DNA from 2 places in the Nitratireductor sp. StC3 genome. Region 1 is predicted to be linked to the other one. Evidence: riboswitches for the same ligand, from Rfam matches in the RefSeq annotation. Region 1 holds a riboswitch; the other holds the start of a gene.
The links. A riboswitch is a leader RNA that binds a small molecule or an ion and turns the genes downstream of it on or off. The one in region 1 is predicted to bind cobalamin.

Region 1 (6,729 bases):
CAGAAACGCCTTGCCGATCTCGGCACGCTCGGCCCATGCGCCGCCGGCAAGCAGGCCTTCGATGCCCGCGCCATAGGCGCCGGGCGAGGAGCCGAAAATCCGCTGCGGCCGTGCGCCGCCATTGCGGCTAGCCTCGGCGAGCGGATTGTCGCCGGCCGCCTCCTCGCGCGCGGCCACCGCGACGACGGCGGCGTCGAGCAGCGCGATCTGGGTCGCGAACATGTCGCGGAACAGGCCGGAAATACGGAAGGTGACGTCGACGCGTGGCCGCCCCAGGCGCGCCGGCGGCAAGACCTCGATGCCGGTCACGCGGCCCGTGGCGGCGTCCCACTGCGGCCGGCAACCCATCAGCGCCAGCCCCTGCGCGATCTCCTCGCCGCCGGTGCGCAGGCTGGCGCTGCCCCACAGATCGATCACCAGCGAGCGCGGCCAGTCGCCGTGATCCTGCAAGTAGCGCCGCAGCACTTCCTCGCTGGCCAGCCGCCCGAGTTCAAAGGCGGTCGGCGTCGGCATGGTGCGCGGATCGGCGGTGTAGAGATTGCGGCCGGTCGGCAGCACGTCGGTGCGGCCCCGCGCCGGCGCGCCGGCAGGGCCGGCCGCGACATGGAGCCCGTCGAGGGCTGCGATCAGCGCGTCGCGTTCGGCGCCGGCGCTGCTTTGCCGGATCGGTTCGTCGTCGAGTGCGGCCGCGCGGCCATAGATGTGCAGCCCGTCCTTGACGGCGAAATCCTTCAGGTCGCACAGCCAGGCGTCGATCTTCATCAGCGCGGCGTCGGGATCGTCGCCCTCCGCAACGCCGGCTTCCGGGGCAAGACCGTTGCGTGCCGCCATCTCCACGATCAGCCCGGCCAGACGGTCGCGCCGGCGCCGGTCGAGCCCGTCGGCCTGGGCGTATTCGTCGACGAGGCGCTCCAGTTCCTGCTGCTCGGGCGACAGGCCGGCACCGGTTAAAGGCGGTGGCAGGTGGCCGATGGTGACGGCCGCGATGCGGCGCTTGGCCTGGGCTGCCTCGCCCGGATTGGAGACGATGAAGGGATAGATCACCGGCAGGCCGCCGGTCACGATTTCGGGAAAGCAGGCGTTTGACAGCGCCACTGTCTTGCCCGGCAGCCATTCGAGCGTGCCGTGCGCGCCGACGTGGACAAGCGCGTGGCACCCGTGCCGCTCCCGCAGCCACAGCCCGAAGGCGAGCAGGTCGTGGCGCGGCGGCAGGGCCGGGTCGTGATAGTCGGCGCGGCGGTCCTCGGCGCGTCCGCGATCGGGGGCGAGCGCCACCGTGACATTGCCGAACGTCGCGGCGCGAAAGCCGAAATCCTCCGATCCGTCGGCGGGCGAGGGCCCCCACGCCGCCTCCACGGCCACACGCGCGGCCTCGGGCAGGGTTTCGAAATGGCGCGCATAGGTCTTGGCCGACACGGCCTTTTCGCCACGTTCGATCAGCCGCAGCAGCTCGCGCGACGTTTCCGGAATGTTCTTAACGTCATAGCCGGCCGCCTTAAGGTCGGCGAGCATGGCCAGGACACTGCCCGGCACGTCGAGCCCGACGGCGTAGCCGGTGCGCCCGGCCGCGCCCGGATAATCGGGGATCAGGATGGCGATGCGGCGTTTTGCGCGCGGCGTCGCCTGAAGCGCCAGAAAGGCGGCGATCCGGTCGGCGAGACCGTCCACACGGTCGGGCTCGGGCCGGTTGACCTGGCCGCGATAGGCGAGCGCGTCGCCGCTATCGACAGCGTCCTTGAAGGAGATCGCCCCGGCGAGGATGCGCCCGTCGAGTTCGGGCAGGACGACATGTATGGCAAGGTCGGCAGGCGCCAGACCGCGCGCGCCGCTCTGCCAGGCTTCGCGCCGCGTCGTGGCGATCACCGCCTGGAACACCGGCACGCCGAGCGCGTCGAACAGCGTTTCGGCGCCGGGTTCCGCACCGCTGGCAAAGGCCGTCGTGGTGACGATGGCGCGCGCCGCCTGCTGCCGCGCCGTATCGGTCAGGAAGGCGCGGACCGCCGGATCCTTCAGGCTGGAGACGAACAGCGGCAGGGCAAACATCCCGCGCGCGGCCATCGCCTCGAAAAGCCGGTCGATCGGCGCGACGTCCTCGGCAAGCAGCATCGAACGGTAAAACAGCAGCGGCACTGTCGCCGCGCCGTCCGGCCGCGCGGCCAGCGCGGTCGCGGCGTCGACCGCGCCGAGGCCGGGACAATAAAACCCGGCCTTGGGCAGCGGTGTCGCCGGTTCGACCTCGATGTCGTGACCGGCGTGCATCGCCATCCGGCGCAGCAGCGCGCGCATGTTCGCCGTCCCGCCCTCGCGGAAATAGGCGAGCAGGCCGGCCTGCTCCTCGGCAGCGATCGTCGACAACGCGGCGAGCCGCTCGTCGGTCTCGCGGCACTCGCCCGGCAACAGTGCCAGCGCGATGCCCCTTTTACGCGCGATCTCGGCCAACCGGTCGCAGCCGTAGCGCCACCAGTCATAGCCGCCCAGAAGCCGCACCAGGATCACTTTCGCCCGGGCGGCGACGCTGTCGAGCCACAGATCGACCGACATCGGGTGGCGCAACTCGCGCAGGCTGGCGAGCCTCAGCGACGGCACCGCCTCGCCTTCGGCCCGCCAGGCGGCGGCCAGCGCCGAAAGATCGCTGTCGGTGAACGACAACGCCACCATGTCGGCCGGCGCCTGGCGCAAGTCGACCGGCTCGATCAGATCGTCGAGCGTCGCGGAACTGGTGGCGAGGATGTGCATCGCGCTGCGGTTCGTCCTCCTATGCCGCCAGGGTCTTTTCGATCGCCTCGCGATCCAGGCCCTTGAGCCCGATCACCACCAGGCGCGTGCCCTTGGCTTCGTCCGGGCCCCAGGCGCGGTCGTAATAATGCGACACGCGCGGTCCCACCGCTTGCACCAGCAGGCGCATCGGCTTGCCCTCGACATGTGCAAAACCCTTGAGCCTCAGCACGCCGGCATTTTCCGCCGCCGTCGTCACCCGGCGCGCCAGCGCGTCGGGATCGGAAATCGCGGGCAGCTCGATCACATGCGTGTCGAAATCGTCGTGCTCGTGGTCGAGCATGCCGTCATGATGCGTGCGCCGGTTTTCGATATCGTCCTCGACCGCCAGCCCCAGCCCGAGCAGCACGGAGGCATCGACCTTGCCGTTGGCGGCCGGCACGATTTTAACCGCGCGCGCAAGGTGGCGCTCCACCGCCGCGCGGGCGCGGCCGGCCTGATTTTCGTCAAGCAGGTCGTTTTTTGACAAAATCACCAGGTCGGCGCAGGCAACCTGATCCTCGAACACTTCCTCGACCGGATCGTCGTGGTCGAGCGTTTCGTCGGCCGCGCGCTGGGCGGCGAGCGCATCCATGTCCGCGGCGACCCGGCCGTCGGCGAGCGCCGGCCCGTCGACCACCGCCACCACGCCGTCGACGGTCACCCGCCCCTTGATCGCCGGCCACTGGAACGCCTGCACCAGCGGTTTGGGCAAGGCCAGGCCGGAGGTCTCGATCAGGATGTGGTCGACTTTCGGCTCGCGCGCCAGGATCTGATCGAGCGCCGGCACGAAATCGTCGGCGACCGTGCAGCAGATGCAGCCATTGGCCAGTTCGAGCACGTTTTCTTGCGGGCAGTTCTCGATGCCGCAGCCTTTCAGGATTTCGCCGTCGATGCCGACATCGCCGAACTCGTTGACGATGATGGCGATACGCCGGCCATTGGCGTTCTCGATCAGGTTGCGGATCAGCGTCGTCTTGCCGGCCCCGAGGAAACCGGTGACGACGGTGCAGGGGACGCGGTCGGCGGAAGCAGTCATGATGAAACCTTTTGGGTTGCGGCAGGGGCGATGGCGGTTGCGGGCGGCAATCTGGAGACGACCCCGCGCTTGAGACATTCGGGCCGTCCGCGCCAGGGCATGAGCCCGTTCTCGGAGGTCTGGAAGAGCTTGGCTCCGGCCACCAGGTCGGCCCCGTTTTCGACCGCGAGGTCGCCGAACACGTAGCTCCAGGCCCCCTCGCGCAACAGCGCCGCGCTCAGCCGGCGCTTGCAATTGCCCAGGCATTCGATCTCCACGATCCGGATGCTGGTATCGTCGCTGGCCGCGCGTGCGGCCTCGGCGAGAAAATGTCCCGGACGCGGCCGGTCGTCGGCGCCGTCCGCGCCGCGGCATGAACTGCACACAAGGATTGTCGCTGTGGCGGGCGTCGGCGCGTCTGCCGTTGCGGCCGGGTCCGTGGCGGACGAATCAGTCCTGTCGTCGAAAGTCAATCGTCGAACTCCTTGCCCGGGTCACCCGCCGGACGGTTAGGATTGCTGTTGCGACGGCAGGTCTCCTGGCTTGCGGGTCGCCGCACCGCGCCGCCTTCCCGGACAAATCCAGTGGCAATCGACGCGAAGCTCGCCGCTCACAGTTGCGGGGACAGCCGCGGAGTTGAAGCCGGTCGCTTCGCACCGCGTTCCCTCTTAGCCCTTCCGCGTGGAAGGGAACCGTCAGGCCGGCATTTAGGCCGCGAGCGCCGGGACTGTCAATCCAAGCTGCGCCAGGCGGCTTGCCGCCGCGTCTCGACTGTAGGAACCTGTCATTTCCGGCTGGATCGCAACGGACGCACACCATGGAAGACCTGATCGGGTTCCTCGTCGCCGGCTTCGTGCTGACCGGCAGTCCGGGTCCCAACACGCTGAGCCTCGCCGCGACAGGCGCCGCGTTCGGTGCCCGGCGCGGCCTCGGCTACATGACGGGACTTCTCCTCGGTATGGTGCTGGTCATGGGGCTGACGGCGAGCGGGGTGATCGCAATCGTCCTGGCCGTGCCCGCGCTCGGGCCCGTGGTGACGGCCGCTGCGGCGGCCTATTTCCTCTATCTCGCCTGGCGTATCGCCAACGCGCCGCCGCTGTCGGAGGCGCGGCAGACAAAACCGGCGCCTTCCGCCGGCGACGGGATCGTGCTTTCCCTGCTCAACCCGAAGGCCTACGCGGCGATGGCGGCGATGTTTACCGGCTTCGTATTGTTTGCCGGTTCCTCCACCGTCGACGCGTTCATCAAGGCCGGATTGCTGCTTGTCATCCTCACCCTGGTCAATACGGTCTGGCTCGCCGGCGGTGCCCTTCTGACCCGAGTTCTGCGCGAGCCGCGGCTCAACCGCATTGTCAACGTCGCCTTCGCCGCGCTGCTGATCCTGTCGGTGGTGCTCGCGCTCAGCATCTGAGCGCGAGCACCACCGACGGCCGGTCCCGGGCCGTGATGTCGGCATCGGGACAGCGGAGCGGGTGAATTGAGGTTTGCGCCCGTTTCGATTTGCGTTATGTTTCCGATCGTCGATGGTTCCCGAGGGAAGAAGGGAATGCGGTGCGGGCCTCGTGCCCAAATCCGCGGCTGCCCCCGCAACTGTAGGCGGCAAGCTCCACCCCACAGGCCACTGAAGCGCTGCTTCGGGAAGGCGGGCAGGGAGCGTCGAGCCGCAAGCCAGGAAACCTGCCGTCGTCGCGAACGCAATGCCAAGGCCCTCGGGTGGAGGGCGAAAGGACAGGACATGAATTCGAACACCACGACCTTGGGCGCACCCGTCTCGACCCGATCCCGGGCCATGCCGTTAGCGATGGCCGCGCTACTCGGGCTTTTTGTCGTCGCGGTTTCGGGCTTCGCCCCGATGGAGGCGGTCCACAATGCCGCCCACGACTATCGCCACTCCATGGCATTTCCCTGCCACTAACGGATTGTTCGACATGTCTGATCTTCGCAACGTCGTGTTCGTCGCGGCGCTCGCCGGACTTTTGGCCGGGCTCGTGCTGACGGCCATGCAGATCTACGCGACCGTGCCGCTGATCCTCCAGGCCGAGACCTTCGAGGGCGCTGGCGGCGACCATCATGGCGAGGCCGCCGTCTCCGAGGCGGAGGATGGCGTGGAAGCCTGGGCGCCGGCCGACGGAATGGAACGAAACCTCTATACGGCACTCGCCGCCATCGTTACCGGTGTCGGATTCGGGCTTTTGCTGGTCGCGGCGTCGGAACTCGCCGGTGGCATCGCCGGCTGGCGTCAGGGTCTCGTCTGGGGTTTTGCCGGTTTCGCCGTTTTCACCCTGGCGCCCGGCCTTGGCCTGCCGCCCGAATTGCCGGCCATGCCGGCTGCCGATCTTGTTGCCCGGCAGATATGGTGGATCGCCACCGTGGCCGCGACCGCGGCCGGCCTGGCGCTGATCGCGTTTCGCGCCTCGGCCGTGTGGGCGGTGGTCGGGGTGGCGCTGATCGTCGCGCCGCATCTGATCGGCGCGCCACAGCCGGTCAGCCACGAATCGCCGGTTCCGGCCGATCTGCATCACCGCTTCGTCGTTGTCGTCACCGTCACCAACCTCGTCTTCTGGCTGGTGCTGGGCGCGGCCGTCGGTGCGCTGCGGCCGCGCTTTTTCGGCCAGGCCGACAATTCGCGGACAAGCTTTGCCTGACAAAGGACGGCTGATCCTGGTGCTTGGTGGTGCGCGCTCGGGCAAGAGCGCGCACGCCGAAACGCTGATCGAGGCGCAGCCGGCGCCTTGGACCTATCTGGCGACCGCGCAGGCCTTCGATGCCGAAATGAGTGAGCGCATCGCCACACATCGGGCCCGGCGCGACCGGCGTTGGTCGACGCACGATGCGCCGCTCGATCTTGTCGGGGCTTTGGCCACGCCGGAGGCCGAAGGGCCGGTTCTGGTCGACTGCCTGACCTTGTGGTTGTCGAACCAGATGCTGGCCGGCCGGGACGTGGAGACCGAGACCGC
Region 2 (6,729 bases), on a different contig from region 1:
ATGCGCAGGGCGCGCTCCCGCGCCGACAGCCGCGCCGCCGGCATGCCGCCGATCTCCGCCGTGCCGCGTGCCGCGACCAATCCCAGCGCCGCGCGCAGCAGGGTCGACTTGCCGGCACCGTTCGGCCCGATCAGTCCGACGAATTCGCCTTCGCCGACGCGCAGCGACACGTCGTCGAGAACCTCGCGGCCGCCAAGCGCGACACCGATCCCGGACAGGGCAAGCAGGCTCATGTCAGCCTCCCGCGGCTGCGCCAGATCAGCCAGAGGAAGAACGGCGCGCCGACGATCGCCGTCAGAACGCCGAGCTTCAGGTCGCGGCCGGGCGCGATCAGCCGCACCAGGATGTCGGCCGCCAGCAAGACGCAGGCGCCGCCGAGTGCCGATGCCGGCAAAAGCCTTGACGGGCGCGCGCCGACCAAGGGCCTGAGCAGATGCGGCACGACCAGGCCGACAAAGCCGATCGCGCCGGCCACCGCCGTCGCCGCGCCGACGCAGGCCGCGGTGCCGAAAACGGCGAGGAACCGCACCCGGCGCATGTCGACGCCGAGGCTCGTGGCGGCGTCGCCGCCCAGCGTCAGCGTATCGAGCGGGCGGGCGAGCATGGCCAGCATCGCCCAGCCGAGGAGGATGAACGGGCCGGCCAGCCAGACATGGTCCATGGAGCGGTCGGTGAGCGAGCCCAGCATCCAGAACAGGATTTCGAGCGCGGCGAACGGGTTGGGCGACAGGTTGAGCGCCAGCGAGGTCATCGCCCCGGCGAAGCTCGACACCGCGACGCCGGCCAGAATGACGGTCAGCGTGCCGCCATGCATGCCGGCCAATGCCTGGACGACGAGCACACCGACAACCGCGGCCGCCAGCGCCGACAGCGGCAGGGCGAGCGGAAAGGCGGCCGACAGGCCGGTATAGATCGCCAGCACGGCGCCGAGCGAGGCCGAGGCGCTGACCCCGATCAACCCCGGCTCTGCCAGCGGATTGCGCAGATAACCCTGCAGCGCGGCGCCCGAAAGGCCGAGCGTGGCGCCGATCATCAGGCCAAGCAGCGCGCGCGGCAGGCGTATTTCGCGCATGATCAGAACGATCGCGCCGCCATCGCCGGAGACGAGCGCGGCAAGCGAATCGGCAAAACCGATCGCCGCGGGCCCGACCGTCAGCGACAGGACGAACAACACCGTTGTCGCGCCGCCGAGCAGTGCCAGCAACAGGCGGTAGCGTGCCACCTCACTCATTCCGGGCCGCCCGCTGCCGGTCGTCCATGGCCTGTTTGAGGATGCGAGCGGCAATCAGCGTGAAAGGGGCGCCGCACAGCCAGTATTTGTCCGGGATTTCGACCTCCGCGACCTGGTGCGCAAAGGCGCGGAAGGCCGGATGACGAAAATTTTCCTGGGCGAGCGCGGGACTGTCGAAGCGCCGTGCGCCGGTCACGACCAGGTCGGGATCGGCGGCGATCAGGCTTTCCAGCGGCAGCCGACCGGCTCCGAAGATGCCCAGCGAAGCGGCGATGTTGTCGAGCCCGGTTTCGGCGATGACGGCGTCGGCGAGCGAGCCCGGCCCGACCGTATAGCTGTTGGAGGAATAGACGGCCACCGAGCCCTGAGCCGGCGATGCGGCCAGCGCGACAAGCCCGGCGTTAAGATCGGCAAGCAGCATGGCCGCCCGCTCCTGCCGGTTGAGGATCGCGCCCATGCGGGCAATGTTTTGCCGGACGTCGTCGAAACCGGTTTCCGGCGCGAACTCCTCGACGCGGAAGCCGAGCCGGCGCAGCAACGCCACCGTTGTGCGCGTCGTGTAGGTGCCGGCAATTACCAGATCCGGCCGCATCAGGAAGATTTCCTCCGCCAAGCCGTGATTGGCGACATAGGCGCGAGCGCGTGCGGCAAGCACCGATGCGCCCGGATCGGCGGCCAGATACGAGACCGAATGGAGCTGGTCCTTGTCCGCGATCAGCATGGCGAGCTGGTCGGTGCACAGATTCATCGACACGACGCGGGCAGGTGCGGTTTCGGCGCGCGCCAGCGCCGGCGCGCAGACCGCCAGGGCGGCGGCGCACGCCGCCCCGAGCCATCGGCGAAGGACGCGTCGTTGCGTCATCGCGATCAGAAACTGCCCTTGAGGCCGAAAAAGGCGACCAGGCCCTGGGTGTTGTAGCCGAGCACGTCCTCGTACTCCTCGTCGAACAGGTTTTCGATGCGGGCGAACCCCTCGACTGTCTCGTTGAAGCGGAAGCTGCCGCCGACATTGACCACCGTATAGGGCTTCAGCCTCACACGGGAGGATGGAAAGGTCGAGAAGTCGAGATCGAGCATTTCGCCGTTGAAGACGACTTCGCCGAAGACGCGGGCACGGTTGTCGTAGAAATTATAGGCCGTGTTCAGCGATCCCGAATGCTTCGGCCGGCGCACTTCCACCAGGCGCGGCCCGCCGGCCACCGTCTGCTCGGTGGCGTCGGTATAGGTATAGGTCGCCGTGGCCGTGAACCCGTTGAACAGATCGACCGTCGCGGCGACCTCGACGCCCTGGCGCTCGCTGCGGCCGCCGAGATTGACCGGCGTCGGCAAAGGCCCGGCATAGGAGGTGGCGATCTCGTTGGTGAGATCCTGGTTGAAATAGGTCAGGTCGACGACCAGCATGCCGCCGAAAAAGCCCTGCTCGACGCCGACATCCCAGCCGAAACTCTCTTCAGGCAACAGGCCCGGATTGCCGACGAACTGGGTCGGCAGATACCCGAACTGCTCGAAGAAGGTCGGGTTGGTGACCCCGGTGCCCAGCGAGGCGTGCAGGCGGGTGTCGGTGCCGGGAATGCGCCAGGCAGCGCTGAGGCTGTAGGTGGTGACGTCGCTGAAGGCGTCGTTGTCGTCGCGCCGCAGCGCGGCGTTCAGGGAGACCTGATCGAGGAACTCGCCGCGATATTCGCCCACGAAGGAATTGGTGTTGCGGGCAAGCTTGTTCGTCAGGTGCGACGGCAGGAAGGTTTCCCGCTCCCACTCATATCCGCCGGTGAGACGGTGGCGGGCCTCCAGCAGGCTCGGCGTGTCGAATTCCCACGTCGCCTGGTAAAGACCGTTATAGCGAGCACCGGAATTGGACGAAGTCAGCGCCCCGCCGGCAAAGTTTTCGCGGAACGTATCGCTGCCGGTAAAGCGCAGCCGCTGGGTCAGCGCGCCGTCGAAGGCGACATGGGTCGCGCCGAGCGAGCCGAACAGTTCGCGGCTCGCGACCTGGTCGTCCGTGTCGAGCACCTGGCCGTAGGTCGGGCTGCCCCAGCCATAATCCTGCGCGTCGAGGTCGCTCTTGCGGTCCACGTAACGCAGCGTGCCGTCGACGCTGAGCGCGGGCGTCAGGTCGACCGTGAAACGACCGTTCATCGTGGCGTTGCGGTCGCCGTCGCGTTCGGTCCCGTAGTCGGAGACGTTGAAACCGCCTGTGTTGCGCAACAGGCCCGACAGCGCCACGTCGTAGTTCTCGCCGCCGCCGCGCATCGACAGGCCGCCGAGCCAGGTGCCGTCTGTGCCGGCCTCGGAGCGGATCGAGGTCGAAAATCCGTTGCGCTCGCCGCGCTTGGTGATGATGTTGATCACGCCGGCGGTGGCGTTGGAGCCCCAAAACGCGCTTTGCGGGCCGCGCAGCACCTCGATGCGCTCGATGTCGTCGACCAGAAGGCTGCCGAAATCGAACTCGCCCGAGGAGGTCTCGTTCATTTCGATGCCGTCGATCATCACCAGCACGTGGTTGCCTTCCGCGCCGCGCATGCGCAGCTGCGTCAGGCCGCCATAGGCGCCGGTGCGCGACACGGCCACGCCCGGCACCATGCGCAGGGCGTCGGCGACATAGCGCACCCGGTTCTGCTGCAAGGTCTCGCCCGGGATCACCGTGTGCGCGCGGCCGGACTTTTCAGCCTCCACCGGCGTGCGCCCCTCGCTGATCAACAACCGGTCGAGCTTGGTGATTTCGGTATCGGCGTCGCCCGTGTCCTCGGCCTGCGCGGTCGTCACACCGGCAAGCGCCAACGCGCCCGCTAGGATATGTTTTCTGTGCATAGCTGCCCCTCTTGCGGCTGGTCGCGCAACCCGACAGGGCGTTGCGCGGCATGACAAAACCGCAGGCGGAGATCGGTCAGGGGCAGATTGGCAGACATAGACGTTCTCACCCCTCGGCCGTTCCCGGCTGCGGCAACACTTCATCGAATGTCACCGCAACGGACGGCCGCGCCTGAACACACCCCGTGTCCTGGCATGGGTGACCGGTCCTGGCAGGTCTCCTGACTTCCGTCTCGTCGCCCGGCTCCGCCTTCCCGGCCGCGAACGGCCAGTGGCATCATGGAAGCGGGCTCAACGGTTACAGTTGCGGGGGCAGCCACGGATTTGGCCGGCATGCGACCTCACCGTGTTCCCTTTTCATCCACCCGAGGGCGGAACCAGATCCGAGCGCGACCCTAGAGATATCAGCAAAAGCTTGTCAAGCGCATACGCGGAGAACTCCGGCGTGGTCCATCGGAAAGTTCTCGCTCATCGTTCCGTGCCCGAATAGGCCGGGAGGCGCGTCTCGATCGTGGCGCAGAGATCGAGCAGCACCCGCTCCCTGCCCGGCTTGCCGACAACCTGGACGCCGAGCGGAATTCCGTTCGCATCGCGCCCGATCGGCAGGGTGACCACCGGCCATCCCAGCAAGGTAACCGGGACGGTGAAACGGGTCAGCGCGTCGAAATAGAAGAGCGGACCGGCGGCGGTGTCGAAGCGCTGTGCGTAGTCGCGCACCCCGGCCCTGTCCGAGCTCGGGGCGAGGTGCCGGAACGCGCACAAGCCGGTGACCGGCAAAGCCAGCGCGTCGAGGCCGTCAAAACGCGCGGCGGCCTCGCGCCGCGCTGCGGCCATGCGCGCCAGATTGTCGGCATGGCGCGCACCGTCCCTGCGATATCCGGCATGAACGTGGGCGAGGAAACCTGGCGAGCGCCGCGCCGGGCTCCGGTCACGCCGTAGCAGCCAGCGAATCGGCGCTGGGATCAGCGCACCGGTCTCGTAGCCCATGATCTCGCCGAAAAGCCTGTAGCTCTCGGGTTTAAACAGGAGACGCATCGGGTCGGTCTCGACGGCGATGCCCGTGGCGGCGAGCCGGGTGGAAAACCCGTCCCAGACCGCGCGGGCCGCTGCCTCCATCGGCGCGGGCCCATCCGGCGTCCACAGGCCGATCCGGTACGATCCCGACGTTTCTTTTCCGGCTTCGGCTCCGGCAAGACAGTCCCAGAGAAAGGCGAGATCGTCGACCCGCCGCGCGATCGGCCCTATCCGCGCGAAGTGTTGCAGGCGCTGCCCGCCGGGCAACATGCCGTCAGCAGGCCAGGCGTCCTCCGTCGGGGTAAGCGAGGTCACGCCGCACCATGCCGCCGGCAGGCGCAGCGAGCCGGCAAGATCGGCGCCGATATCGAGAAGGCTCATGCCGCTCGCCACCGCCGCCGCGCCGCCGCCCGAGCTGCCGCCGGCGGTGAAGCGGGGATCGTGCGGGTTGTTGGTGCGGCCGCGCCGTCGGTTGAACGTCTGGAAGTCGAGCGCGTTGGGCGGCAACGCGGTCTTGCCGGTCACCTCCGCGCCCAGCTCGACCAGCCTGGCCACGATCGTCGCGCTCGCCCGGTCCGCGCGCCGGCTGGGACGCTCGAGCCCGAATGTCCGCGGCCACCCCCCGGCCGCGATCTGGTCCTTGACCGTGACGGGCAGGCCGTTCAGCGGCCCTTTCGCCGTGCGGGGCGACTGTTCGCGACGGGCCTCGAACGCGTTGACGACCGGTTCGACGTCTTCGCGTCGGGCGCGCAAGGCGCCATAGAGGGCTTCGCGCGTCGCTTCGTTTGCGAGCCCGGCGACGGTCTCGCGCAAAGGACGGGTCAGGATTTCGGGTATGTCGATGGTCATGGTCTTCCCCAACGCTGCGTTCGCCCCGTTGGATAAGTCCCGCCGACCGGCCTAGGCTTTCCCGATCGTGCTTTTGTGGACCGGAAGGTGGATAAGCGCACTCAGCGCTGCGCCCGGCGCCTCGATCCGCGACGTCAGATAGGTTTCCACCATCCATCCGGGCCGCAGCCTCAGGTTCAACCGGCCCAGGCCGACGCGCGCGGCGCGATGCCATGTCAGGTGCAGCGTGTTCAGCGGGCCGCGATGGGGAAAGATTGCGTAGAGCCCGGCCTCTATCCGCGTCCGCCCCTCCGCCCAGGCCAGGCCGCGCTCGGTGTCGAAAAGCGCACCGAAATGGGCGACGGCGCTCTGATCCTCGAAAGCGGCGGGACCCTGGGCATAACCGGCGGCGAAAGCCGCCTCGTCCTTGCCCAAGACGCGCGCCAGATCGTCGAACGCGGCTTGTGTCGAAGCCAGGTCGGGGAAGTAGCGCCCGTCGATCATGCCGGTCGCCCGCCGCCAGCACAGCCATTGCCCCGGCAGTTCCATCAGATCGCAGGCCAAGGCAAACGATTGGGCCTCGACAGGTCTCAGGAAAGGCCGCGGCGGCGCGCCGCACAGGGCCGGATCGAGCCCATCCCGGCGAAAGGCATCGGGCGTGATGCCGAAATGCGCCTTGAAGGCACGCGTCAGCGCCGCGTGGGTCTCGAACCCGCAATCGAGTGCGATGTCGAGAATGCGCGCGTCGGTTTGCGAAAGCGCGATCGCCGCGCGTTCGAGCCGCCTGCTTCGGAGATAGCCGGCAACCGTTTCGCCCGTGGCCGCCGCGAAGCGGCGCTGGAAATGAT

Region 2: it holds a riboswitch for cobalamin, as region 1 does, so the genes downstream of both, C7T96_RS19510 (TonB-dependent receptor) here and C7T96_RS17030 (DUF1636 domain-containing protein) in region 1, are expected to answer to the same signal.

What each region holds. Positions count from the first base shown of each region.
Region 1 is NZ_PYBP01000008.1:175,108-181,836, reverse strand. Features, by position in the region: gene cobN (cobaltochelatase subunit CobN) at 1-2,736, opposite strand, end outside; gene cobW (cobalamin biosynthesis protein CobW) at 2,756-3,793, opposite strand; gene C7T96_RS17030 (DUF1636 domain-containing protein) at 3,790-4,158, opposite strand; cobalamin riboswitch at 4,283-4,484, opposite strand; gene C7T96_RS17025 (LysE family transporter) at 4,590-5,183, shown strand; cobalamin riboswitch at 5,280-5,472, shown strand; gene C7T96_RS17020 (CbtB domain-containing protein) at 5,508-5,687, shown strand; gene C7T96_RS17015 (CbtA family protein) at 5,701-6,417, shown strand; gene cobU (bifunctional adenosylcobinamide kinase/adenosylcobinamide-phosphate guanylyltransferase) at 6,410-6,729, shown strand, end outside.
Region 2 is NZ_PYBP01000011.1:45,181-51,909, forward strand. Features, by position in the region: gene C7T96_RS19495 (ABC transporter ATP-binding protein) at 1-233, opposite strand, end outside; gene C7T96_RS19500 (iron ABC transporter permease) at 230-1,231, opposite strand; gene C7T96_RS19505 (ABC transporter substrate-binding protein) at 1,224-2,093, opposite strand; gene C7T96_RS19510 (TonB-dependent receptor) at 2,099-4,039, opposite strand; cobalamin riboswitch at 4,233-4,436, opposite strand; gene C7T96_RS19515 (amidase family protein) at 4,508-5,902, opposite strand; gene C7T96_RS19520 (helix-turn-helix domain-containing protein) at 5,954-6,729, opposite strand, start outside.